DNA from 4 places in the Allofournierella sp. CML151 genome. Region 4 is predicted to be linked to each of the others. Evidence: predicted binding sites of a transcription regulator. Region 4 holds the regulator's gene; each other region holds the start of a gene.
The links. The regulator HrcA, encoded in region 4, represses chaperone genes, less so after heat shock. The targets are predictions, from matches to a motif close to TGTTAGCACTCNNNNNNNNNGAGTGCTAACA.
Positions count from the first base shown of each region.

Region 1 (6,013 bases), on a different contig from region 4:
TAGGTCCCCCTCCAGATAGTCCTCGATTCGCTGCACCGCCTGCTCCATCGTGTGGCACTCAACGCGAAAATAGCGAAGGAGCAGAGACAGAATCAATGCCGTCATACAGATGGCGGCAAACCATATCCATCCCGCTGCACTTTGCGGAATAGCCCAAAATAAGAGTGCGGCCACTGCCGTAAATCCCGCGGCACAGGCAAGGATCTGTATAAAAAGTGTTTTGATTCTTCGATCCGAAAGAATTTTCATAAATGCCTCACTCCGCACTGCTCCATTTATACCCCATACCACGAATGGTTACGATGCGCCGGGGATTCGCAGGCTCATCCTCAATTTTTGCACGCAGCCTGCGGATATAAACCGTCAGGGTGCTGTTGTCGATGTAGTCGCCTTCGTGGTCCCACAGGCGGCCTAAAATCTGCTCCGGTGAGAGCACCGTATCCGGGTTTTGCATGAACAGACACAGCAGTTTGAACTCCCCGGCGGTCAGATCCACCGGTGTACCATTTTTATAAGCGTTTCGTTCCAGCAAGCGCAGGATGATCCCGTGCGATGAAATTTCTGTGCCGCGATCACAAGCACTCCTGCTCCTGCGAAGCAGGGCATTGACCCGGGAGAGAAAGATGGCCAGCTTGAAGGGTTTGGTGATGTAATCATCTCCGCCGATGTCCAGCCCCATGATCACGTCGGTCTCTTCGTCCGCAGCGGTCAGGAATAAGATCGGCACCTGCGAGGTCTGCCGGATTATCCGGCACAGGTCATAACCGGAGCCATCCGGGAGGGCGACGTCCAGAATGATTAGATCATAGGGCCTTTCCCTCCAGCCACTCTGTGCTTCGGCGAAGGTGCGGGCCACCTGCACCGCATAGCCCTGCCGTTCCAGTGCAAAGGTCAGCCCACTGATCGGGCTGCGGTCGTCTTCCACAAAAAATATCTGCTTCATTGATTCTTCCTCACTTTACCGCCCTGTCTTTCGGCGATGGATGCCCTTATTATAATGCGGCCTGCCATGGAATACAAACCTGCGGCTGGCCCGGAAGGACGGCCCGCAGCTTTCCTGTTTTAGTGTTCTTAATCAAAAAGAGATCAGCAAAGCAAAGGCAGGTATTGCTAAAAAGGAAAGAGAAGCACAGTGAAAAGGGCGTACCGAACGGTATAATGGAATTTTGCAGGGAAAAATCATGGTTTGTTCACAAAAATTTTTTTATTTATCCACTTGATTTTTCCTGGAAGAGCGACTAAAATATACATTAGCACTCGGGGAGAATGAGTGCTAAACAAATTTTTGTTATCATTAAATTTATTTTTGAATAGGAGGATATCTTCCATGAAAATCAAGCCTCTTGCAGATCGCGTTGTGATCAAGACCGTTGAAGCTGAAGAAACCACTAAGAGTGGCATCATCCTGGCCGGTTCCGCCAAGGAGAAGCCCCAGGTGGCCGAGGTGCTGGCAGTTGGCCCCGGCGGCATGGTAGACGGTAAGGAAGTGGAGATGATCGTCAAGGTAGGCGATAAGGTCCTCACCAGCAAGTACTCCGGCACTGAAGTAAAGGTGGACGGCGAGGAATGCACCATCGTTCGTCAGAGTGATATCCTGGCCATCGTTGAGGAGTAACTTCCATTTCCGCTTTTCACAAATGACTGATCGAATGCGCGCTGCGCATCCTGCAATAAAAGGAGAGATTCATTATGGCAAAACAAATTCTGCATGGCGAGGCTGCCCGCAAGGCCCTTTCCGCTGGTATTGATACCCTGGCTGACACCGTCCGCATCACCATGGGCCCCAAGGGACGCAACGTGGTGCTGGGCAAGAAGTTCGGCAGCCCCGTGATCACCAATGACGGTGTAACCATCGCCAAGGAGATCGAGCTGAAGGACGTGTTCGAGAACATGGGCGCTCAGCTGGTTCGTGAAGTTGCCACCAAGACCAACGACATCGCTGGCGACGGCACCACCACCGCCACTGTTCTGGCTCAGGCTCTGGTACACGAGGGTATGAAGAATGTTGCCGCCGGCGCCAACCCCATGGATGTGAAGCGCGGCATGCAGAAGGCTGTGAAGGCTGCTGTTTCCGCTTTTGCTGCCAACAGCAAGAAGGTGGACGGCTCCAAGGACATCGCCCGTGTTGCCACTGTTTCCGCTGACGACGCCACCGTTGGTGAGCTGATCGCCGAGGCTATGGAGAAGGTAACCGCCGATGGCGTGATCACCATCGAAGAGAGCAAGACCGCCGAGACCTACTCCGAGGTCGTGGAAGGCATGCAGTTCGACCGTGGCTACATCACCCCCTACATGGTGACCGACACCGAGAAGATGGAGGCCGTGATCGATGATGCCTACATCCTGATCACCGACAAAAAGATCAGCGTGATCCAGGACCTGCTGCCTCTGCTGGAGCAGATCGTGCAGAGCGGCAAGAAGCTGGTTATCATTGCTGAGGACATCGAGGGCGAGGCTCTGTCCACCCTGATCGTGAACCGTCTGCGCGGCACTTTCACCTGCGTGGCTGTTAAGGCTCCCGGCTTTGGCGACCGCCGCAAGGAGATGCTGCAGGATATCGCCATCCTGACTGGCGGCCAGGTTATCAGCGAAGAGCTGGGCTACGACCTGAAGGAGACCACCGTTGACATGCTGGGCCGTGCCCGTCAGGTCAAGGTCACCAAGGAGACCACCACCATCGTGGACGGCGCTGGCGCCAAGGAGCTGATCAAGGAGCGCGTAAACCAGATCCGTGCTCAGATGGAAAGCTCCACCAGCGATTTCGACCGCGAGAAGCTGCAGGAGCGTCTGGCCAAGCTGGCCGGCGGTGTTGCCGTGATCCGCGTGGGTGCTGCCACCGAAGTGGAAATGAAGGACAAGAAGCTGCGCATTGAGGACGCTCTGAATGCCACTAAGGCTGCCGTGGAAGAGGGCATCGTGGCTGGCGGCGGCACTGCTGCCATCAACGCTATCCCCGCTGTTCAGAAGGTATGCGACGAGCTGGAAGGCGACGAGCGCACCGGTGCCCGCATCGTTCTGAAGGCTCTGGAAGCTCCTCTGCGTCAGATCGCTCAGAACGCCGGTCTGGAGGGCAGCGTTATCATCGACAAGATCCTGAGCTCCGGCAAGTCCAACTACGGCTTCGATGCTCAGAAGGAGCAGTACTGCGACATGATCGAGGCTGGTATCGTTGATCCCACCAAGGTGACCCGTTCCGCTCTGGAGAATGCTGCCAGCGTTGCTTCCATGGTGCTGACCACCGAAAGCCTGGTTGCCGATGAGCCCGAGCAGCCCGCTGCTGCTCCCGCTGCACCCGACATGGGCGGCATGGGCGGCATGTACTAAGCCAAATCACACCCCTATAACCCAAACAGCAAAGGCCTGCATGCGTTTTGCATGCAGGCCTTTTTGCGTCTCAATCCCCCTTATGCCATCCGGATCAAATCTGTACGTTTTTGGCATCCCTATGGTATGACACTCTCTCCGCCTGCCCAGACTGAAAAGGGAGGTGAATAGCATGACACAGAAACGTCTGGCCGCGCTGTTCGGCGCTGTGCTTCTTGCATTTTCGGTGGTCATGGGCAGGCTGTATCTGTTGGCACAGAATCAGGAATATGCCCAAACGGCGCAGGCACAAACGGTGACCACGCTCACTCTCGAAAACAGCCGCGGCAACTTGTACGACTGTAACGGAACGCCTATGACCGGATATGGCCAACAGTATTACGCACTGTCCATTCCGGGAGAAAGCAGCTATGCGGAGCTGTTTCAATATGTTCCCTACAGCGAGCAGGCCTATCTTTACGAAAAGCGAAACGCACTGGCTCCTTTTCTGATTCAGGTGGACCGGGATCTTACCGATCAGGGGATTTATACCTATTCGGTGCCTAACCGTTATTGTCCGCTTCCCCTGGCGGAGCATCTGATCGGTTATCTGAATGGGGACGGCACCGGTGTGGCCGGTTTGGAGCAGGCGTTTGATGAGCTGCTCACCAGCGGCCGGTCTGCCCGTGAGGTTCAGTGCGTAACCACAGCGCAGGGTTCATTGCTGGCAGGCAGCGAACCGCAGCTTCTGGAGGAGCAAGCGGAAGGCCAGGGAGTAATGCTTACCCTGGATACCGCCACCCAGCGGGTGTGCGAAGCGATTGCGCAAGCTTCTATGGACACCGGCTGCATTCTGGTGCTGGATGTGGCTACCGCAAAGGTCCGCGCCAGTGTGAGTATGCCGGAATTTGACCCGGATAACATTCAGTGCAGCCTGCAAAATGAAGACTCACCGTTTTTGAACCGGGCGCTCTGCCAATATAATGTGGGTTCCGTGTTCAAGCCGGTTCTGGCTGCCGCCGCCTTGGAGCGGGGCATCGGCTGGTACAGCATGGAGTGCGAAGGTGTGATTACCATCAACGACCACGACTACCACTGCGCCCTGGATCGCGCACATGGTTTGATGAGTATTCGCGGGGCGCTGGAAAAGAGCTGTAACTGCTTTTTTATTGATCTGGGCATGCAGCTGGGCGGCAACCGGGTGGCGGAACTTGCCCGTCAGTTTGGCTTCGGGCAAACGGTCTATCTGGCGGGCGGATTGAAAAGTGCCGAGGGTGTGGTACCGGATGGGGAGACGCTGGAAGATCTGGGCCAGCTGGCAAATTTCAGCTTTGGCCAGGGTCAGCTGATGGCGGCTCCGGTTCAGCTGGCCGCTGCATACAATACTCTTGCCGCCGGCGGTGTCTACCGCAGCCCAAGCTTTCTGGAAGCGGTGATCGACGAGACAACCGGCGAGGCAGTCCGGCAGCTTTATCAGCCGGATACCCGTCAGGTGGTGAGCGCATCCACTGCCGAGACCCTGTGCGACATGCTGGCCGGAGTGGTGAACGAGGGCATCGGTTCACAGGCTGCCCCTCAAAACGGCACAGCCGCAGGCAAAACCGGCACCGCCCAGACTGCTGTGTTCAACCAAGAGGGCAGGGAAGAGATGAACTACTGGTTTGCGGGCTTTTATCCCGCCGAAGATCCGATCTACACCATTGTTGTGCTGCAGGATGGCACCCCCGAGCCGGAAACGAGCTCCGCGGCTATTTTCGCACAGGTATGCGATGGGCTGTTCTGGCTGCAAAGTGAGGAGACCCGGGCACAGATCCTGGAACAGCAGGAAAAGCTGGAAGAGGAGCAGGCAAAATCCGCGGCCAGCAGTTGACAATCAAAGCGGTACGCGTTATACTGTTAAAGTAATTGATCATGATAATGGCTGTGATAGGGCCAATGGCGAGCAGACAGCTTCAGAGAGGGAACCGTTTCGGTGCAAGGTTCCTGCTTGTTTTTCCGCCGCATGCCACCCTTGAGCCCCCGGCGATGAGTCGGGCGTAACGCGGCGTTAACGCGCAAAAAGCGGCGGTTTTGATGTTTTAAAACCGCAATCTGGGTGGTACCACGGAGATTTTTGTAGCCTTCGTCCCTGTTTGGGGGCGTGGGCTATTCTTTTTTCTGGGGCACTTCGGCAATTATCCGATCAGGCGTTTTGCACACAACACATGTAGAGGAGTTATGAACGATGCAATGGACCGGTTTGAATGAACTGCGTGAAAAGTATCTTTCGTTTTTCGAGAGCAAGGGCCACCTGCGGCTGGACAGCTTCCCCCTGGTGCCGAAAAACGACAACAGCCTGCTGCTGATCAACAGCGGCATGGCCCCCATGAAGAAATGGTTCCTGGGCCAGGAAGAGCCCCCCTGCCATCGGGTGACCACCTGCCAGAAGTGCATCCGTACCCCGGATATCGAGCGCGTTGGTATCACTGCCCGTCACGGCACCTACTTTGAGATGCTGGGCAACTTCAGCTTCCAGGATTACTTCAAGAAGGAAGCCACTGCCTGGGCCTGGGAGTTCCTGACCAAGGTGCTGGAGATCCCCGCCGAGCTGCTGTACATCTCGGTTTACGAAGATGACGACGAGGCCTGGGACATCTGGACCAAGGACATCGGCATTGCTGAGGATCACATGGTCCGTTTCGGCAAGGAAGACAACTTCTGGGAGCACGGC
Region 1 covers NZ_JAPNNW010000004.1:21,970-27,982, forward strand. The annotation lists gene PH256_RS04105 (sensor histidine kinase) at 1-249, opposite strand, end outside; gene PH256_RS04110 (response regulator transcription factor) at 257-943, opposite strand; gene PH256_RS04115 (co-chaperone GroES) at 1,328-1,615, shown strand; gene groL (chaperonin GroEL) at 1,690-3,324, shown strand; gene PH256_RS04125 (peptidoglycan D,D-transpeptidase FtsI family protein) at 3,497-5,173, shown strand; gene alaS (alanine--tRNA ligase) at 5,528-6,013, shown strand, end outside.
Region 1: a site for HrcA is predicted at 1,249-1,279, ahead of PH256_RS04115 (co-chaperone GroES). Genes of this name have one in related genera too.

Region 2 (6,013 bases), on a different contig from region 4:
GAAACCGCACCACCTCGCCGCCGGGGCCCAGCTCCAGCAGGAGGCTGTCCGCCTCTTTGCTCCACTCATAGCGCATGAATCCGGCCGTATCCTGCAGCGCGGTTTTCCGGATATCTGCTTTCTCGCCTTCAAGCAGCGCGTATGCGGTCGCGGCTAGGGTGTCGCTCATCAGGCCTTCGCTTTGCAGCTGTTCCACCGCTGCACGGATGGTCTGTGCCTGCTTCTCTTCGGTTTGCTCCAGCGGCTGCCAGCCGGTGGAATCCCATTCTGGCGTGCTGCCCGCCAGAAACTGCCTGTCATACAGAAGCCTTGCCAGCCCGTTCTCCCGCCCCTGGCTGGAAAGGGCATTTTCTTCCGCCGGACGGGCATGGGTGGTTTGCAGCAGCCTTGCTTGCTGCAGGGTGCAGAAGGCAGAGGGCAACGCCATGCAGGCCAAGCCCAAAAGCAGCGCTGCCGCACAGGAAAAAGCCATTCGGATTCGCTGTTTTTTGTTCATCCCTCCGCCTCCTTTAATGTAAAGCGCACCATGGTTCCTTCACTGGGCTGACTCTCAAACTCCAGCCGGGTGCCATGTAGCCGGGCGATGCGCGCGCACAGCGCCAAGCCAAATCCGCTGCCATTCTGTGCTCTGGCGCGGGACTTATCCACCATATAAAAGGGCTCGGTGATGCGTTCCAGCTCCTTTTTCGGGATACCCCGGCCCCGGTCACGCACCGTGATTTCCACCTGCCCGTTTTTCCTGTGAGCCGTGATGGATATTCTTCCATCCTTCGGCTCGGCTCGCATTCCGTTGCTGATCAGGTTTTCCAGCAGGGAGGTGAGCAGGTCCTCGTCCCCCAGTACCCGGCCCGCTTCAAAGCCCTCCCAGCACAGCCGGACCGGGCATTCTGAGGGCAACGCGCGGGCAACCTTTTCCGCCAGGGCCGTCAGGGCCACCGGGCGCAGCTCCAGAGTCCTGTGCTCCGGGTCCAGCGCCATAAAGGTCATCAGCTTAGCGCTCAGCGCTTCCAGCCGTTTTGTCTCGTGATAAATGTAATTCGCCGCCCGCTGGCGCATCTCCGGCTTCACCTCGGCGCTGCGCAGCAGGTCTGCATAGCCCAGCATACTGGTCATAGGGGTTTTCAGCTCATGGGTGAAGGCGCTCACAAAGTCCTCCCGCTGGTGCACCGCCAGGTCCAGCTGATTGGCCCGCTGCTCCACCGCCTCGGCCATGGCATCAAAGCTGGCGGCAAGGCTGGCCACCTCGTCGGCGCCGGTCATGCCGGTACGCCGGTCATATGCTCCTGCAGCAATGGCCCTGCTGGTCTCTTCCAGAGTTTTCAGCGGCCGGGTCAGGCGGCGGCTCACTGCCCACACCGCCAGCGCCACCCCTGCAAAGGCAAGCAGTTCCAGCCGGGCAAAGCCCTCCAGCTGCTGGTTCCGCAGCCGGAACACACTGCTCACATCACAGCTGCTCACCAGCCACAAGGTTCTCCCCTGCCACTGCACCGGGCTTGCAAACAGCTGCCAGACCTTCGCCCCTTCTTTCGCGTAAGTCATCCCGTCTTCCCCGGCATCCACCGCCCGCAGCACTGGCTGCCAGCCGTTTTCCATTCCGGTGCCGGAATAGAGAAAGGCGCCCTCTTCGCTGAGGATAGCCAGCCCGGCTCCCGCCTGTGCGGTCCGCTGCTGGCCATAGCGGTCCACCAGTGGAGGCTGCGTCTCCAGGTCCGGGGTCTCGATCATCGCTTTTTGCAGCTGATAGCACTCCGCCCGGTGGCCGGCCGCGTTCTGCTGCGCCGCCGCCTGCAGCTGGGCGGAAAACCCGCTGCCGATCAGCCAGGCCGCGCCCAGGTTCAGCAGCAGTGCCAGCAACAGCAGAATGGCAAGCGTTAATTTGGCTGCCAGTTTCACGTTTCCACCTCCAGCAGATAGCCGATTTTATACACGGTTTTGATTTTGTCCGCAAGGCCCAGCTTTTTGCGCAGGCGCTGGATGTGCAGGTCCAGCGTGCGGCTGCCCGCTTCCTCCTCGCCGCCCCACACCCGTTCGTACATCACGTCCCGGTAGAGGGCAATGCCCTGGTTGCGCAAAAGCAGCACCAGCAGGTCAAACTCCCGGGGGGTGAGAGGAACCGGCACGCCGTCCTTTTCCACCTTGCGGGCCGCCGGGTCCACCACAACGCCAAAAGCCCGCAGCAATCCGCCGCCCCTGCCTGCCCGGCGCAGCACGCTCTCCACTCGGGCCAGCAGCTCCAGCGGCTCGAAGGGCTTTACAATGTAATCGTCCGCCCCCATGCGCAGGCCCCGCACCCGGTCCGCCAGCATGCCCTTGGCGGTCAGAAAAATCACCGGCGTTCCGGTGGGCCGGATATATTCCATCAGCTCATAACCATCGACGCCCGGCAGCATAATGTCCAGCAAAATCAGATCATACCGGCCGGTCTCGATCTTATCCGCGGCGGTCTCGCCGTCCAGCGCAATCTCACACCGGTAGCCCGCCTGCAATAAAGTAAGCTCGATCAGCTCGGCAATGGGGCGTTCGTCATCAACGATCAAAATCGGGTTCATTAGGGGTTCCTCTTTTCTGTTTCTGCATGGGCGGAGCTCATCCTGTGCTTTGATGATACCTGCCGCTCGTATCCAAATTGTATCATGTCCGCATCCGGCCGTTGGCGTTTTTCAAATTTTTTCTGCTGCGGCCTTGACAACTGTGTATATATGCGTATATACTGTACATGTCAGATATGTACAGTCTGGCAAAATCATATGAAAAGCGAGGAAGACTGATGGAGATCTACATCAGCAATTCCAGCCCAAAGCCAATTTATGCCCAAATCACCGACCAGATCCGCGCCGCCATCTTTGACGGCAGACTCAAGGAGGGCGAGGCGCTGCCCAGCATCCGGCTGCTTGCCAAGGAACTGCGCATCAGCGTGATCACCACCAAACGAGCCTATGAGGACCTGGAAAAGGCCGGATTCATCAACACGGTGCCCGGCAAGGGCTGCTTCGTTGCGCCCCAGAACCTGGAGCTGCACCGGGAGGAGACCCTGAAAAAGATGGAGGGATACCTGCAGCAGGCGGTGGACACCGCGCTGGCCGGGGGCATCAGCAAGGCAGAGGTGCTGGCAACATTGAACTTGTTGTTGGAGGGAGACTGATCCTATGGAAAACGCGATCTGCATCCGCGGCCTGTGCAAGCATTACAAGGATTTTTCGCTGGAGAATCTGGACCTGACCGTGCCCACCGGCACCATTGTGGGATTTGTGGGAGAAAACGGTGCAGGCAAAACCACCACCCTGAAGGCCATCTTCGGGGCCATTCACACCGACGGGGGCAGCATTGAGGTGCTGGGCTGCACCGACCCCAACCGGCTGGACAAATCCCAGATCGGCGTGGTGATGGAGGATTCCTTCTTTTACGAGACGCTCACGCCCCGCCAGGTGAACAGCATCATGAAGAGCCTGCAGCCCGGCTGGGACAGCGGCGAATTCACCCGGCTGCTGAATGCCTACCAGCTGCCGGAGAAAAAGCTCATCAAGGATATGAGCAAGGGCATGCGGATGAAGTTCCGGCTGGCCACCGCTCTGGCCCACAAGCCCAGGCTGCTGATTCTGGACGAAGCCACCAGCGGCCTGGACCCGGTGGTGCGCGGCGAAGTGCTGGACTACCTGCGGGACTACATCCAGGACGAAAACCACAGCATTCTGATGAGCAGCCACATCACCAGTGATCTGGAAAAGGTGGCGGATTCCATCGCCTATCTGCACAAGGGGAAGCTGCTGTTCCAGATGGACCGGGACGAGCTGCTGGAAAAGTACGGTGTTCTGCGCTGCAGCCCGGAGCAGCTGGAGGCGCTGGACAGCCGGATCAAGGTGGCCACCCGCAAGACAGGCTTCACCTGTGAGACACTGGTCAGCGACGTGGCCGCCGCCCGCCGGGCTCTGCCGGACGCAGTGATCGACCGGGCCAGCATCGAGGACATCATGCAGTTTTATACCGGGAGGGATGCACAATGATCGGCCTGCTGAAAAAAGACTTTTTCATTCTCTGGCATGCGTACCACAAAAATCTGACTCTGGTCCTGGTGCTTTACAGCGCTATGGCTCTGACGATGGACTTCACTTTCATGGTGTTCTTCTTTGCCTGGATTTCCGGCTTCTATATTCTGAGCGGACTGACCATCGACAACTATTCCAAATGGGACCTGTATGCTGCCAGCCTGCCGGTGAGCAAGCGGCAGCTCGTAGGCGCCAAGTTCATTCTCATCACCCTGGCACTGCTCATCAGCTTTGCCATCGGCACACTGCTGTGCGGTCTGCTGGCTCTGCTGAAGGGCGAGCCTTTGATGGAAAACCTGCTGAGCCTGCTTGCGGTTTCCTTTGTATGCCTTGCCTACTTCGGCGTTTCCCTGGCGCTTTCCTACAAATACGGCGTGGAGAAAGCCCGCACCGCAGTGCTGCTGGTTGCGGCGGCGTTGTTCGGCTGTGTGATGATGCTGGACAAGCTGGACCTGTTGCAGGATCTGACTTTGCCGCCCCTGCTGCAAACACTGTTTCTGGGCGATCTGGCCATCTGGGGCTGGGCCGTGGTGATGCCGGTGGGCTGCATTGCGGTATACCTGCTTTGCTGGGCCATTGCCACCCGCATCTACAGCCGCAAGGAGTTTTAAACTTTTTGTGAACCCTCTTGCAGTTTTCTTCAAAAAGGTGTATATTAGATTAGCACTCAAACATAACGAGTGCTAATCTTTTTTTGTTTTACAATACTTTTTCATAAAAGGGAGCGTTCAATCATGGCTGTAAAAGAATTCAAGGCCGAAAGCAAAAAGCTGCTGGACATGATGATCCATTCCATCTACTCCAACAAGGAGATCTTCCTGCGCGAACTGATTTCCAACGCCAGCGACGCCATCGACAAGCTCTATTTCAAGAGCCTGACCGACCACAGCGTCACCACCAAGAAAGAGGATTACCAGATCCTGCTGGAGCTGGACAAGGCAAACCGCACCCTGACCCTGACCGATAACGGCATCGGCATGACCAAGGAAGAGCTGGAGGAGAACCTGGGCACCATCGCCCGCAGCGGCAGCCTGGACTTCAAGAAGGACAACAAGGCCGAGGACATCGACATCATCGGTCAGTTCGGCGTGGGCTTCTACTCCGCCTTCATGGTTGCCAGCCGAGTCACCGTGATCAGCCGCGCCTTTGGCAGCGACACCGCCTGGCAGTGGGAGAGCACCGGTGCTGAGGGCTACACCATCACCGAGGCCGACAAGGAAGATGTGGGCACCAAGATCATCATGGTGATCAAGGAGAACGCCGAGAACGAGAACTACGACGAGTTCCTGGACGAGTACAACCTGGTGCACATCGTGAAGAAGTACAGCGACTATGTGCGCTACCCCATCCGCATGGAGCGGGAGAAGACCCGTGCCAAGGAGCGTCCTGCCGATGCCGGTGAGGATTACAAGACCGAGTACGAAACCTACACCGAGCTGGAGACCCTGAACAGCATGGTCCCCCTGTGGAAGCGCAGCAAGAGCGAGGTAACCGACGAGGAGTACAACCAGTTCTACAAGGATAAGTTCTACGACTTCACCGACCCCGCCCGGGTAATCGTGAGCCGCACCGAGGGCACTGCCACCTACAACGCGCTGCTCTTCATCCCCGGTCACGCTCCCTTCAACTACTACAGCCGCGACTACGAGAAGGGCCTGCAGCTGTACGCCTCCGGCGTGCTGATCATGGACAAGTGCGCCGATCTGCTGCCCGACCACTTCAGCTTTGTGAAGGGCATTGTGGACAGCCAGGACCTGAGCCTGAACATCAGCCGTGAGATGCTGCAGAAGGACGGCCAGCTCAAGCTGATCCGCAACAGCCTGGAAAAGAAGATCAAGAACGAGCTGAACGCCATGAAGAACAACGACCGTGAGAAGTACGACGAGTTCTTCAAGAGCTTCGGCCGCCAGCTGAAATTCGGCTGCTACGAGAGCTACGGCGCCAACAGCGATCTGCTGAAGGACCTGCTG
Region 2 covers NZ_JAPNNW010000001.1:57,351-63,363, reverse strand. The annotation lists gene PH256_RS00365 (hypothetical protein) at 1-496, opposite strand, end outside; gene PH256_RS00360 (sensor histidine kinase) at 493-1,893, opposite strand; gene PH256_RS00355 (response regulator transcription factor) at 1,890-2,549, opposite strand; gene PH256_RS00350 (GntR family transcriptional regulator) at 2,768-3,142, shown strand; gene PH256_RS00345 (ABC transporter ATP-binding protein) at 3,147-4,001, shown strand; gene PH256_RS00340 (ABC-2 transporter permease) at 3,998-4,654, shown strand; gene htpG (molecular chaperone HtpG) at 4,778-6,013, shown strand, end outside.
Region 2: a site for HrcA is predicted at 4,702-4,732, ahead of htpG (molecular chaperone HtpG). Genes of this name have one in related genera too.

Region 3 (6,013 bases), on a different contig from region 4:
CCACGAAGCTGCCGGTCTGCTTATAAGGCACATCCAGCGCGGCGCAGATTTCCTTTGCCATTGCGCTGCCCCGTACGTTCAGCCGGGCCATGGCGGTGCCGGGCTCCGGGTCGTAGCCCGCGTGCAGAATGGCGCTGTTGGCCTTGGTGGTACCCATGGACACATCGTTTTCCGCTTCCAGAATCAGCACGCTGACCTGCTTTTTCGCCAGGTGGTATGCCACCGCCGCGCCGGTCACGCCGCAGCCGATGATTGCCACATCTACCATAACTGTTTCCTCCTTTTATTCCGCAGCCTGACCCAGCCGGAAGGTGAGCTTCACCGGGTTGTGGTCGCTGTAAGCAAAATTGGTGTCGATATTTTCCGCCGTGGCGGTGATGTTATCCGAAACGATAAACCCGTCCAGCACGGTGGTGTAGTTGACCCCCGGCTCCCAGGGAATGTCTGCCGTGCGGCAGGTGGGGGTCTGGTACTGGTTTTCCGCCCGCTGGAGGGAAAAGCCCTCGGGCAGGTCCTCGTCGGTGAGCTGGGCCACCCAGCCCGGCAGCTGCTGGCCGCTTTCAAAGGCCTCGGCCATCCCCTCGCCCAGGGCGTGGTTGAAGTCGCCGCCCACGATCACGTAATTCCCCTTTTCGTATTCCTCACGCATCACGCCGCAGAGCATTTCCAGCTGGCGGGCCCGCACGGTGCCGCCCTCGTCGTAGGCGGACATGTGGCTGTTGATGAGCACCAGCTCTCCCCCGCCCTCCACCGGGATGCGCAGCTGGGCAAAGCAGCGGTCCAGGTCGGTGAATTTTACAAAGAAGCTCTCGTCCACCGGGTAGCTGCGGCGCACCGCCTCGCTGACCGAATACCGGCTGAAGGTGAGCAGGCCCGCGTCCACCGCGCCGTGGGGGTCGTGGAAGGGGTAGAACAGGTACCGGGTGTGAAAGTTGGAGGCAAACACCGCGCCGTAGCCGGGCAGGCCCTCTTTCAGCAGGGCGCTCTGGTCCACCTGCCAGCTGCGATGGGCGTCCACGTCCACCTCCTGCAGCAGCAGGAAGTCCGCGTTCTGGGCGGCGATGGTATCCAGCGCGCCCTGGGTGTTGGCCAGCACCGCATCCTTGCTTTTGGCCTTGCCCCAGCGGCCCTGCACCGGGGTGCCGTCCGCCATGGTGCCGGTATCCATGAAGAAGCTGTAGTCCGGCCCATAGGCCCCGAAGCCGATGTTGTAGGTCAGGGCGGTGTAGTCCTGCCCGGGGGCCAGCTGCCCAGCCTGGGGATTTTCCACTGCCAGAACCTCCCCGTCCGGAATGCGGTAATAGCCGGTTTGCAAATAGAGCACATAGCCGCCCACCGCCAGCACCAGAGCCAGCAGAAGCACCAGCAGCGCCAGTGCGATTCGTTTGAACCATTTTCGTTTGGGTTTTGTCATCATGCACCTCGTTTTGATCGCTGAATTTCGGGGCAGGCTCGCCCAACTGGGCGGTGACACGGCCTTCCAGGTGGCAAAAAAGAGCAGCAGAAATACACCGTCATGGCGTTTGTTCTGCTGCTCTTCACTCTTGCACAGGCCGGAGCCTGCCGAAAGCCCCGGGCATTTTTTTGGCGGCACCGTGGCCGCGTTTATTGGTCATACTATTATTATAGAGGCCGCTGCCGCCGGGGCGCAATGGGCAGACCCGCAAAAAATATCCCCGGCTTTTTGTGCCATGCGCACAAAGCGTTGTGGGGCCCGGCTTTTGGGTGCTATAATAGGTATCATCACAAACGAAAAGAGGATGCCCCATGATCACCCCGCTGCCCGCTCTGCTGGAGGAAAACCCCATCATCATCGCCATCAAGGACGAGGAGGGCCTTTCCCGCTGCCTTCAAAACCCGAAGCCGGTGGTGTTTGTTTTGTACGGCTCGGTGGTGAGCATCCCGGACATCGTCCGGCGGCTGAAAGAGGCGGGCAAGACCGTCTTCGTGGACGTGGACCTGCTGGACGGCCTTTCCGCCCGGGAGGCGGCGGTGGAATATCTGGTCGGGGCCACCGAGGCGGACGGGGTCATCAGCACCAAGGCGGCGCTGGTGCGGCGGGCCAAGGCCCTGGGGCTTGCGGGGGTGTACCGCACCTTTTTGTTGGACAACATGGCCCTGCAAAGCCTGCGCAAAAGCGGCGGCAGCCAGTGGGCGGACTTCATCGAGATTCTGCCCGGCCTGATGCCCAAGCTCATCGCCCGCTTAAGCCACGAGCTGAACGCACCACTCATTGCCAGCGGCCTGATTGCCGACAAGCAGGATGTGATCGATGCACTGGGCGCGGGCGCGGTGGCGGTGTCCAGCACCTGCCCGGCGGTGTGGGAGCTGTAACGCCGTTACAGCCGTCGGTATTCCCGCGCGATGCACACCCCACCTGCCCCGGCCATTCCGATGCCCAGCATCAGCAGCCACACCCGCCAGGTGCAGAACAGATGGCTGGCATACGGCCCCAGTACCGTATACCAGGCCTGATAGGGCTGCTGGCTTTCAATCAGAGCAAACAGCAGCGCCGCTGCCGCCAGCACCACTGCCGCCGCCATGCGAAAATGTGCCTTTGCCCGCCGGGACTGCTCCCGACCGTCCGGCTGCTCCAGATCTCCCGGCTGCGCCGGGCTTTGAGCGCCGAACAGCAGGGCATCGGCGCTGACCGAAAAGACGCCGCACAGCTGTTCGAATTTTTCCAGCACGCCGGGCGGGAATTCCGCCCGCCGGATGCGTCATCCTGCTCAAACATACAAAAAAAGTGCCCCGGCCAGCGGACTGCTGGCCGGGGCACTTTTCTGTTTTTTTGCCGCGGGGGCTCTGCTCTGCGCTTAGCCCTCGATCTGGATGCTGCGGGAGGCGGGGGTGACTTCGCCCTTCTTGGGCAGGGTCAGCTCCAGAATGCCGTTGTTGTAGGCAGCCTTGATGGCGGTGGTGTCGATGCCGCTCACGTCGAAGCTCCGGCTGAAGGAACCGAACTTCCGTTCACGGCGCACGTAGTTGCCCTTGTCGTCCTTCTCGCCGCTCTCGGAGTTGTGGCGGGCGGTGATCATCAGGTTGTCACCGTTCAGGTCGATGGCGATGTCCTCTTTGTTGAAGCCGGGCAGCTCCGCCTCCATCAGGTAGGAATCGCCCTTATCCTGAATGTCGCAGCGGAACTGGCTCATATCGCCGAAACCGGTGAACAGGCTGCGCTCCATGTTATCCAGATAGTTGAACAAACTGTTTTCTTCACGGCCAAACGGAATCATACCAAACATAAATTGCTCCTTTGCTCCGCGCCATTTGAAATGGATTTTTATTGTAAAGCGGTGCGCATGGTACGCGGGGGCTGCACCGCTTTGTCAATCGGAATTGTCCGGGTCGGCTTCCAAGGACCCTTGCCCTTGGCTCCCGTTCCCTTTTGACAACTATATTCTACCGCCGGTTTGTGACATAAAATCGGTTGATTTATGAACATTTTGTTAATTATTAGCACTCTACCGCTTAGAGTGCTAATTCATTTTTCCTACCCTTTCCGCCATAGATTTTTGTCGCAAACCTTCCCATTTCAACCCTGCTGCCGGGCACCCGGCCGCTTGACAAATATATCGGCACCTGATATAGTTATATCGGAAGACGATATAACGCTTTCCGAGCAAGCGAAAAGGAGGGCCGCAGATGAACGAACACATCGCGCTGACCGAGGCCTTTTATTACATTCTGCTTTCGCTGTATCAGCCGCTGCACGGCTACGGCATCATGCAGAAGGCCGAGGAATTTTCCGGCGGGCGGGTGCGGCTGGCGGCGGGCACCTTATACGGCGCGCTGAACACCCTGCAGGACAAGGGCTGGATTGAGGCGCTGCCCTGCACCCCGGGCAGCCGGAAGAAGGAATACCGCATCACCGCCGCGGGCCGCGCCGCCGTGGAAAACGAGCTGGCCCGGCTGCGTGAGCTGGTGAAAAACGGCGAACAGGTCACAGGAGGGAATCCGGTATGAAAAAGATCATCCACCGCACGTTTTTTATCTGGAACTTTGAAAAGGAGATCGCCTGGCTGAACGAGATGAGCCGCCAGGGCTGGCAGCTGTGCCGGGCGGGGTTCTTTGTGTATGAATTCGAGCAGGGCGAGCCGGACGAGTACCAGTACCAGCTGCAGCTGCTGCGCAAGGCCGACCCGGATTACCTGGCCTTTCTGGAGGAGACCGGCATCCAGGTGGTGGGCCGCTGCCTGAACTGGATCTATCTGAAAAAGAAATCGGACGGCCAGCCCTTTGAAATCTTCTCGGACCTGGAGGGCGTGCTGCGCCATCTGGACGGCGTGCTGGCCCTCTGCGGCGTGATCACGGCGGCGAACCTGCTGCCCGGCTTTGCCAATCTGGCCAACAGCAACCTGCACCAGCTCAGCTGGCTGAACCTGGCGCTGGCCGCCGTGGGCGCGTTTGGCTTCTGCAAGCTGTATCTGCGCCGCCGGGCGCTGACCGCCGGGCAGGACCTGCACCGCTGACCGTTGCCCCGCCCCGCCCGCCGGGGATATAATAAAGAAAAAAGGCAGGTGTGCAACCATGACCGACGACGAGCTGCTGTTTTTTGACTCCATGCCCCAAATGCTGCCCATCTACGAGGCGTTTTGCCAAGGGCTTGCGGACCGGGGCCTTGCCTTCACCGCCAAGGTGAGCCGCACCCAGATTTCGCTGCGCAACCGGTATGTGTTCGCGGCGGTGTCGCTGCCCTGGCGCAAGGTGAAGGGCTGGCCGGAGGAATACCTGCTGGTGAGCCTGGGGCTTTCCTATCGCAAGGAGTCCCCCCGGGTGGCGGTGGCCACCGAGCCCTACCCCAACCGCTGGACCCACCACATCCTGCTCACGACCCCCAAAGAGGTGGACGCCGAGCTGCTGGACTGGACCGAAGAGGCCTACCAATTTGCCCTCATCAAATGATGTTAACAAACCGGGCGAAAGCGGCAGGTTTGGTTGGTGGCCTTTTGCCGCGGCTGGCGGTATACTGAAAGTGCAGAATACACAAGCCAACAGGAGGTTTTACCCATGATCTTTGCAAGCGGTTTGTATCACGCCCGCAAAAAGAGCGGCCTTTCCCAGGAGGATGTGGCCGGAAAGCTGGGTGTTTCCCGCCAGACCATCTCCAAGTGGGAAACCGGAGAAACATTGCCGGACATCCGCCAGTCCAAGCGGCTGGCCGTTTTGTACCACATCACGCTGGACGAGCTGGTGGAATACGATTTCGACGAGCAGCAGGCCCGGGAGATGATCGACAGCGTGAGCGAGGAGGCCCAGGCCAAGATCGACTGGAACAAGGTATGGAGCAAGAAATACCCGGTGCTGGCCACCTACCACAAAACGGTGCGCATCCAGGACTACGCCCCTCAGCTGCGGGAGATGCTCACCCAGCTGCAGGTGGAATACGGCTACAACACCACCGACGCGCTGCTGGTATTAAAGGACATTCTGGCCCGGGTCTGGAAGGGTCAGATGTGATATTTCAGAAAGGACACCCCATGGACTACACCCGCGAAGAGCTGGCCGAAGCAAAGCGCCAGATCGACTCCACCCTGCACAAGCTTCGCCAGACGGTGAAGACCTTTGAAGCAAAGGAAGACCCGGCCCGCTACAAATCCCAGCTCACGCTGGCAAAGCGGCGCATCGAGGCCTTCACCATCGCCAATGAGCTGATCCAGCGGGAGCTGGACACGCTGGGCCGGTAATTTTACCGCAGCCGGGGCAATTCAAATTGTTCCCCGGCTGTTTTTTTGGTATAATGGGAAATAATTCACCCAATCGTTTTTGATCCCTGCGAGGTATCTCGTTATGCCCATCGACATGAAGCTGGTGATCTCCGGCCAATTCAAGGAGCTGGTGCGCCGGGGCAATGTGGACAAGATCACCGTGACCGCGCTGATCGAGGAGTGCCACATCTCCCGCCAGACCTTTTACTACCATTTTCAGGACATCAACGACGTGATGGAGTGGTCCGTCCGCCGCGAGACCGAGCAGCTGCTGCGTCAGAGCCTGGAGCTGCCCCAGCTTCGCT
Region 3 covers NZ_JAPNNW010000016.1:17,536-23,548, forward strand. The annotation lists gene PH256_RS11345 (NAD(P)/FAD-dependent oxidoreductase) at 1-268, opposite strand, end outside; gene PH256_RS11350 (endonuclease/exonuclease/phosphatase family protein) at 284-1,417, opposite strand; gene PH256_RS11355 (glycerol-3-phosphate responsive antiterminator) at 1,768-2,334, shown strand; gene PH256_RS11360 (hypothetical protein) at 2,340-2,690, opposite strand; gene PH256_RS11365 (Hsp20/alpha crystallin family protein) at 2,817-3,236, opposite strand; gene PH256_RS11370 (PadR family transcriptional regulator) at 3,646-3,966, shown strand; gene PH256_RS11375 (DUF2812 domain-containing protein) at 3,963-4,472, shown strand; gene PH256_RS11380 (DUF5655 domain-containing protein) at 4,531-4,905, shown strand; gene PH256_RS11385 (helix-turn-helix transcriptional regulator) at 5,011-5,460, shown strand; gene PH256_RS11390 (hypothetical protein) at 5,457-5,687, shown strand; gene PH256_RS11395 (hypothetical protein) at 5,791-6,013, shown strand, end outside.
Region 3: a site for HrcA is predicted at 3,455-3,485, ahead of PH256_RS11365 (Hsp20/alpha crystallin family protein). Genes of this name have one in related genera too.

Region 4 (6,013 bases):
TCCGGCGGCGGCAAGACCACCCTGTGCAACCTGATCCCCCGGTTCTACGATGTGACCGGCGGCCGCATTCTGATCGACGATCAGGACGTGCGCAGCGTGACCCTGAAAAGCCTGCGCAGCGCCATCGGCGTGGTGCAGCAGGACGTGTACCTGTTCAGCGGCAGCGTGTATGAGAACATCGCCTACGGCAAGGTGGGCGCCAGCCGGGAGGAAGTGATCGCCGCCGCCAAGCTGGCCGGGGCCCACGAGTTCATCACCCAGCTGAAAAACGGCTACGATACCTACGTGGGCGAGCGGGGCGTGAAGCTGTCCGGCGGGCAGAAGCAGCGCATCTCCATCGCCCGGGTATTTCTGAAGAACCCGCCCATCCTGATTCTGGACGAGGCCACCAGCGCACTGGACAACGAGAGCGAGGTGCTGGTGGGCAAGAGCCTGGAGCAGCTGGCCAAGGGCCGCACCACCCTGACCATCGCCCACCGGCTGACCACCATCCAGCACGCGGACCGCATCCTGGTGCTGGGCGCCGAGGGCATCGAGGAAGAGGGCACCCACGAGACCCTGCTGGCAAAGCAGGGTGTGTACTACCGGCTGTGGAACGGCCTGGTGGGCGCGGAATAAACCGGATTTTACAAAAAGGCCCCGGGCGGCATGCTGCCGCCCGGGGCCTTTTTTCTTCCGGCGTGCATAAACTGGAAATTCTGGCAGATACTACGAATTACAATACCAATCCAAAGAAGGAGTCTGCCATGAAAGCAACAGGAATCGTGAGACGCATCGACGATCTGGGCCGGGTGGTCATCCCCAAGGAGATCCGCCGCACCCAGCGCATCCGGGAGGGGGACCCGCTGGAGATCTTCACCACCGGCGCGGGGGAGGTCATCTTCAAAAAATATTCCCCCATGGGCGAATTGACGGGCTTTGCCGCCCAGTATGCCGAGGTGCTCAACAAGGCGCTGAACCTGACCGCCCTGGTCTGCGACCGGGACAGCATCATCGCCGCCGCGGGCGGGTCCAAACGGGACTACCAGGAGCGGGGCGTGAGCATCCCGCTGGAGCGCATCATGGACCGGCGCAAGCCCTTCTGGCACAGCGGCAAAGCCGAGGAGTGCGTCTTCCCCTGCGAGGGGGCGGACAAGCACATTCTGGGCGCCTGTCCGCTGCTGGCCGGGGGCGATGTGGCGGGGGCGGTGCTGCTGCTCTCGGCCGACAAGAGCGCCCGCCCCGATGAATCGGAGCAGGCCGCCTTGCAGATCGCCGCGTCCTTTTTGGCAAAGCAGGTGGAGGACTGAAGCGCCAACCTTCCGGCTCCCACGGCCAGCACCGGCCGCGGGAGCCTTTGTTTTGCCCGCCCCGGCGGGAGATTGTGAACAAAGCATGAAACTTTTAAAATTTTTGCGCACCCCCTTGACAGCCGTATAAAATGGAGTAAAATAGACTTAGCACTCGGGAACATAGAGTGCTAAAACAATAAGCGAAAGAGGTGAGGACCTGTGCCGATGGATGATCGAAAGCAGCGTGTGCTGGAAGCGATTGTTGCCCTGTATACCCAGGGCGGCGAACCGGTGGGCTCGGGTCTTCTGAGCCAGTATCTGGATATGGCGGTCTCCAGCGCGACCTTGCGCAACGAGATGGCCGCCCTCACAAAGCTGGGCCTTCTGGAGCAGCCCCACACCAGCGCGGGCCGTGTGCCCAGCGCCAAGGGCTACCGGTATTATCTGGATCATCTGATGCAGCTCAAGGCGGGTCTTACCCCCCGCCAGAAGGCCCAGATCGACCAGGTGTTCGCCCGGCTGGACTACGAGCCGGATAAGCTGGCAGAGGGCGCGGCCAAGGCGCTGGCGGAGCACACCGGCTACACGGTGGCCGCCACCACCCCCCGGTCCGACGATCTGCGCATTGCCCATTTTGAGGTGGTGCAGGTGGGCCGCTATTCCGCAGCGGTGCTGGGCGTGACCAGCGCGGGCGGAGTGCGAACCCGGGTGGCCCGGCTGGAAACCTGCTTTTCCCGGCAGGACGCGCAGCTGGTTGCCATGGCCCTGAACCGGGGCCTGGCATTTATCGCCCCGGCAGACCTGAGCGCTCAGCGGCTGGCATCCGTGACCGCCAGCATGGGCGAGCGGGGCCCGGCGCTGTACCCGGTGGTGCAGGCCGCCGCGGCACTGCTGAGCGAAGCCGCCAAGGCGCGCAGCTATCTGGAGGGCCAGCAGTATCTGCTGCGCTGGCCCCAGCTGGAAGGCTGTTTGCCCGGCGTGCTGGAGCTGTTCGCCGATCAGGAAAAGGCGGGCCGGTTCATCACCCCGCCCACCGGCCGCACTTCGGTGCTGCTGGGGGAGGATATGGAAAACCCCATGCCCGGCCTTTGCGTGATGGGCAAGCGGTATCTGGCAGGCGGCGGGCTCACGGGAGCCATTGCGCTGCTGGGCCCGGTGCGAATGCCCTTTGAACAGCTGATCCCCATTCTGGAATATTATGCCTTGAAGCTCGGCGAATGCATGGCCGGCAAGGCGCAGGAGGACAATACATGAGCGAAGAGATAAAGAACCCCGCCCAGCAGCCCGAAGAGCAGCCGGCGGAGGAAACCAAAGCCGCCGAGACCGGCGCCGCTCCGGAGGAGAACACCGAGCGGGAGCACAAGAAGCACGGCAAGGAAAAGAAAAAGGATCTGGCCGCCGAGCTGGAGGCCGCAAAGGCCCAGGCGCAGGCCGCCGAGGCAGCGCTGAGCGCCGCCAAGGACCAGCTGCTGCGCACCGCCGCCGAGTATGAGAACTTCCGCAAGCGGTCGGCCCGCGAGCAGGACGCCGCTTTTAACAACGGCGTGGGCTTCGCGGTAAGCCAGATCCTGTCGATTCTGGACACCCTGGATATGGCGGCCAACGCCCCCACCACCGACGAGAACTACAAGAAGGGCGTGCTGATGACGCTGGACAAAGCGGCCGCCGCCTTCAAGGTGCTCAAGGTGGAGGAGATCCCCGCACTGGGCCTTCCCTTTGACCCGGAGGTGCACAGCGCCGTGATGCAGCAGCCCGCGGCCGAAGGCCAGGAGAGCGGCACCGTGGTGCAGGTCTTCCAGAAGGGCTACAAGCTGGGCGACAAGGTCGTCCGCCATGCTACCGTTGTGGTGGCTGAATAAGTCAAAAAGCCGAAACGGCTTTTTCATACAAAAACAATTAACTTCATTCTGACACGATTCGAGAAGGAGAGGAATAGATTATGAGCAAGATTATTGGTATTGACCTGGGTACTACCAACAGCTGTGTATCCGTTATCGAGGGCGGCGAGCCCGTTGTGATCGCCAACGCCGAGGGCGCCCGCACCACCCCCAGTGTGGTGGGCTTCACCAAGACCGGCGAGCGTCTGGTCGGCCAGGTGGCTAAGCGCCAGGCCATCACCAACCCCGAGCGTACCGTGAGCTCCATCAAGCGCCACATGGGTACCGACTACAAGGTTTCCATCGACGGCAAGGACTACAATCCCCAGCAGATCAGCGCCATGATCCTGGCCAAGCTGAAGGCGGACGCCGAGGCTTACCTGGGCGAGACCGTTTCCGAGGCCGTCATCACCGTGCCCGCTTACTTCAACGACAGCCAGCGTCAGGCCACCAAGGACGCCGGCACCATCGCGGGCCTGAACGTTCGCCGTATCATCAACGAGCCCACTGCTGCGGCTCTGGCCTACGGCGCTGACAAGGACAACGACCAGAAGATCATGGTTTACGACCTGGGCGGCGGCACCTTCGACGTGTCCATCATCGAGATGGGCGACGGCGTGACCGAGGTTCTGGCCACCAACGGTGATACCCACCTGGGCGGCGACGACTTCGACCAGCGCATCATCGACTGGATGGCCGACGAGTTCCAGAAGGAGAACGGCATCGACCTGCGCAACGACAAGATGGCTGCCCAGCGTCTGAAGGAAGCCGCTGAGAAGGCCAAGATCGAGCTGTCCGGCGTGCCCAGCACCGCCATCAACCTGCCCTTCATCACCGCCGACGCCACCGGCCCCAAGCACCTGGATATGACCCTGACCCGCGCCCAGTTCGACAAGATGACCGCCGATCTGGTGGAGCGCACCATGGCTCCCGTGCGCAAGGCTCTGCAGGACGCCGGCCTGCGTCCCAGCGATCTGGGCAAGGTTCTGCTGGTGGGCGGTTCCACCCGTATCCCCGCCGTGCAGGAGGCTGTTAAGAAGGAGATGGGCTGCGAGCCCTTCAAGGGCATCAACCCCGACGAGTGCGTTGCCATCGGCGCTGCCATCCAGGGCGGCGTGCTGAACAAGGAGGTCGGCGGCATCCTGCTGCTGGACGTTACTCCTCTGAGCCTGGGCATCGAGACCCTGGGCGGCGTCTGCACCAAGATCATCGAGCGCAACACCACCATCCCCACCAAGAAGAGTCAGATCTTTTCCACCGCTGCTGACAACCAGCCCAGCGTTGAGGTCAACGTGCTGCAGGGCGAGCGTGAGATGGCTGCCGACAACAAGAGCCTGGGTATGTTCAAGCTGGACGGCATCCCCGCCGCTCCCCGTGGCGTGCCTCAGATCGAGGTTACCTTCGACATCGACGCCAACGGCATCGTGCATGTAAGCGCCAAGGATCTGGGCAGCGGCAAGGAGCAGAGCATCACCATCACCGCTTCCACCAACATGAGCAAGGACGACATCGATAAGGCCGTTCGTGAGGCCGAGCAGTTTGCCGCCGAGGACAAGAAGAAGCGTGAAGAGGTCGACACCCGCAACGGCGCCGAGCAGCTGGTCTTCCAGACCGAGAAGACCCTGAACGAGCTGGGCGACAAGGTGGACGCTTCCAAGAAGGCGGAAGTGGAGAGCAAGCTGAACGAGCTGAAGGAAGCTCTGAAGGGCACCGACACCGAGGCCATCAAGGCAAAGCAGGAGGCCGTGCAGAAGGCGTTCTATGCCATCAGCGAGGAGCTGTACAAGAACGCTCAGGCTGCTCAGGGCGCACAGCCCGGCGCGGACGCCGGCGCTGCCAATGGCGGCAAGCCCGACGACGGCGTGGTTGACGCGGACTTCAAAGAAGTATAAAATAATATACTCAGCCGCCCCGGCCCAGGCTGGGGCGGCAATTTCTGGTTTTGCTGATTTCAGTGATTTTACATGAGGGGCCCGCCCGGCGGGCTTTTAGGTGAGAAATTTATGGCAGACAAACGCGATTATTACGAGGTCCTTGGCGTTGCGAAGAACGCCAGCGACGATGAACTGAAAAAAGCGTACCGCAAGCAGGCCAAAAAGTATCACCCGGACCTGAACCCGGGCGACAAGGAGGCCGAGGCCAAGTTCAAGGAAGTGAACGAGGCCTACGAGGTTCTGGGCGACAAGGAAAAGCGCGCCCGGTATGACCAGTTCGGCTTTGCGGGCGTAGACCCCAGCTACGGCGCAGGCGCAGGCGGCGCGGGCGGCTTCGGCGGCTTTGGCGGCGGCTTCGGCGGCGTGGACCTGGGCGACATCTTCGGTGATATCTTCGGCGGCGGCTTTGGCGGCGGCTTCGGCGGCAGCCGGGCCAACCCCAACGCCCCCCGCAAGGGTGCGGACGTGCGGGTGAGTCTGGTGCTCAGCTTCATGGAGGCCGTGCACGGCTGCACCAAGACCATCACCATCAACAAGCAGGATACCTGCCCCGAATGCGGCGGCAGCGGCGCGGCCAAGGGCACCAGCCCCGAGACCTGCCCGGACTGCCACGGCACCGGCTATGTGAACCGGAACATCCGCATGGGCGGCATGGTCATGCAGCAGCGTCAGCCCTGCTCCCGCTGCGGCGGCAAGGGCAAGATTGTGAGCACCCCCTGCGGCCATTGTCATGGCACCGGCAAGGTGGGCGCCAAGAAGACCCTGGAGGTCAAGATCCCGGCCGGCATCAACGACGACCAGAGCATTGCACTGCGCGGTCAGGGCGATGCGGGCGTGAACGGCGGCCCCGCCGGTGATGTGATTGTGATCGTGACCGTGCGGCCCGACCCCATGTTCGAGCGGGACGGCTACGATGTGTGGGTCAACGTGC
Region 4 covers NZ_JAPNNW010000006.1:111,359-117,371, forward strand. The annotation lists gene PH256_RS06420 (ABC transporter ATP-binding protein) at 1-618, shown strand, start outside; gene PH256_RS06425 (stage V sporulation T C-terminal domain-containing protein) at 747-1,289, shown strand; gene hrcA (heat-inducible transcriptional repressor HrcA) at 1,497-2,525, shown strand; gene PH256_RS06435 (nucleotide exchange factor GrpE) at 2,522-3,130, shown strand; gene dnaK (molecular chaperone DnaK) at 3,211-5,040, shown strand; gene dnaJ (molecular chaperone DnaJ) at 5,152-6,013, shown strand, end outside.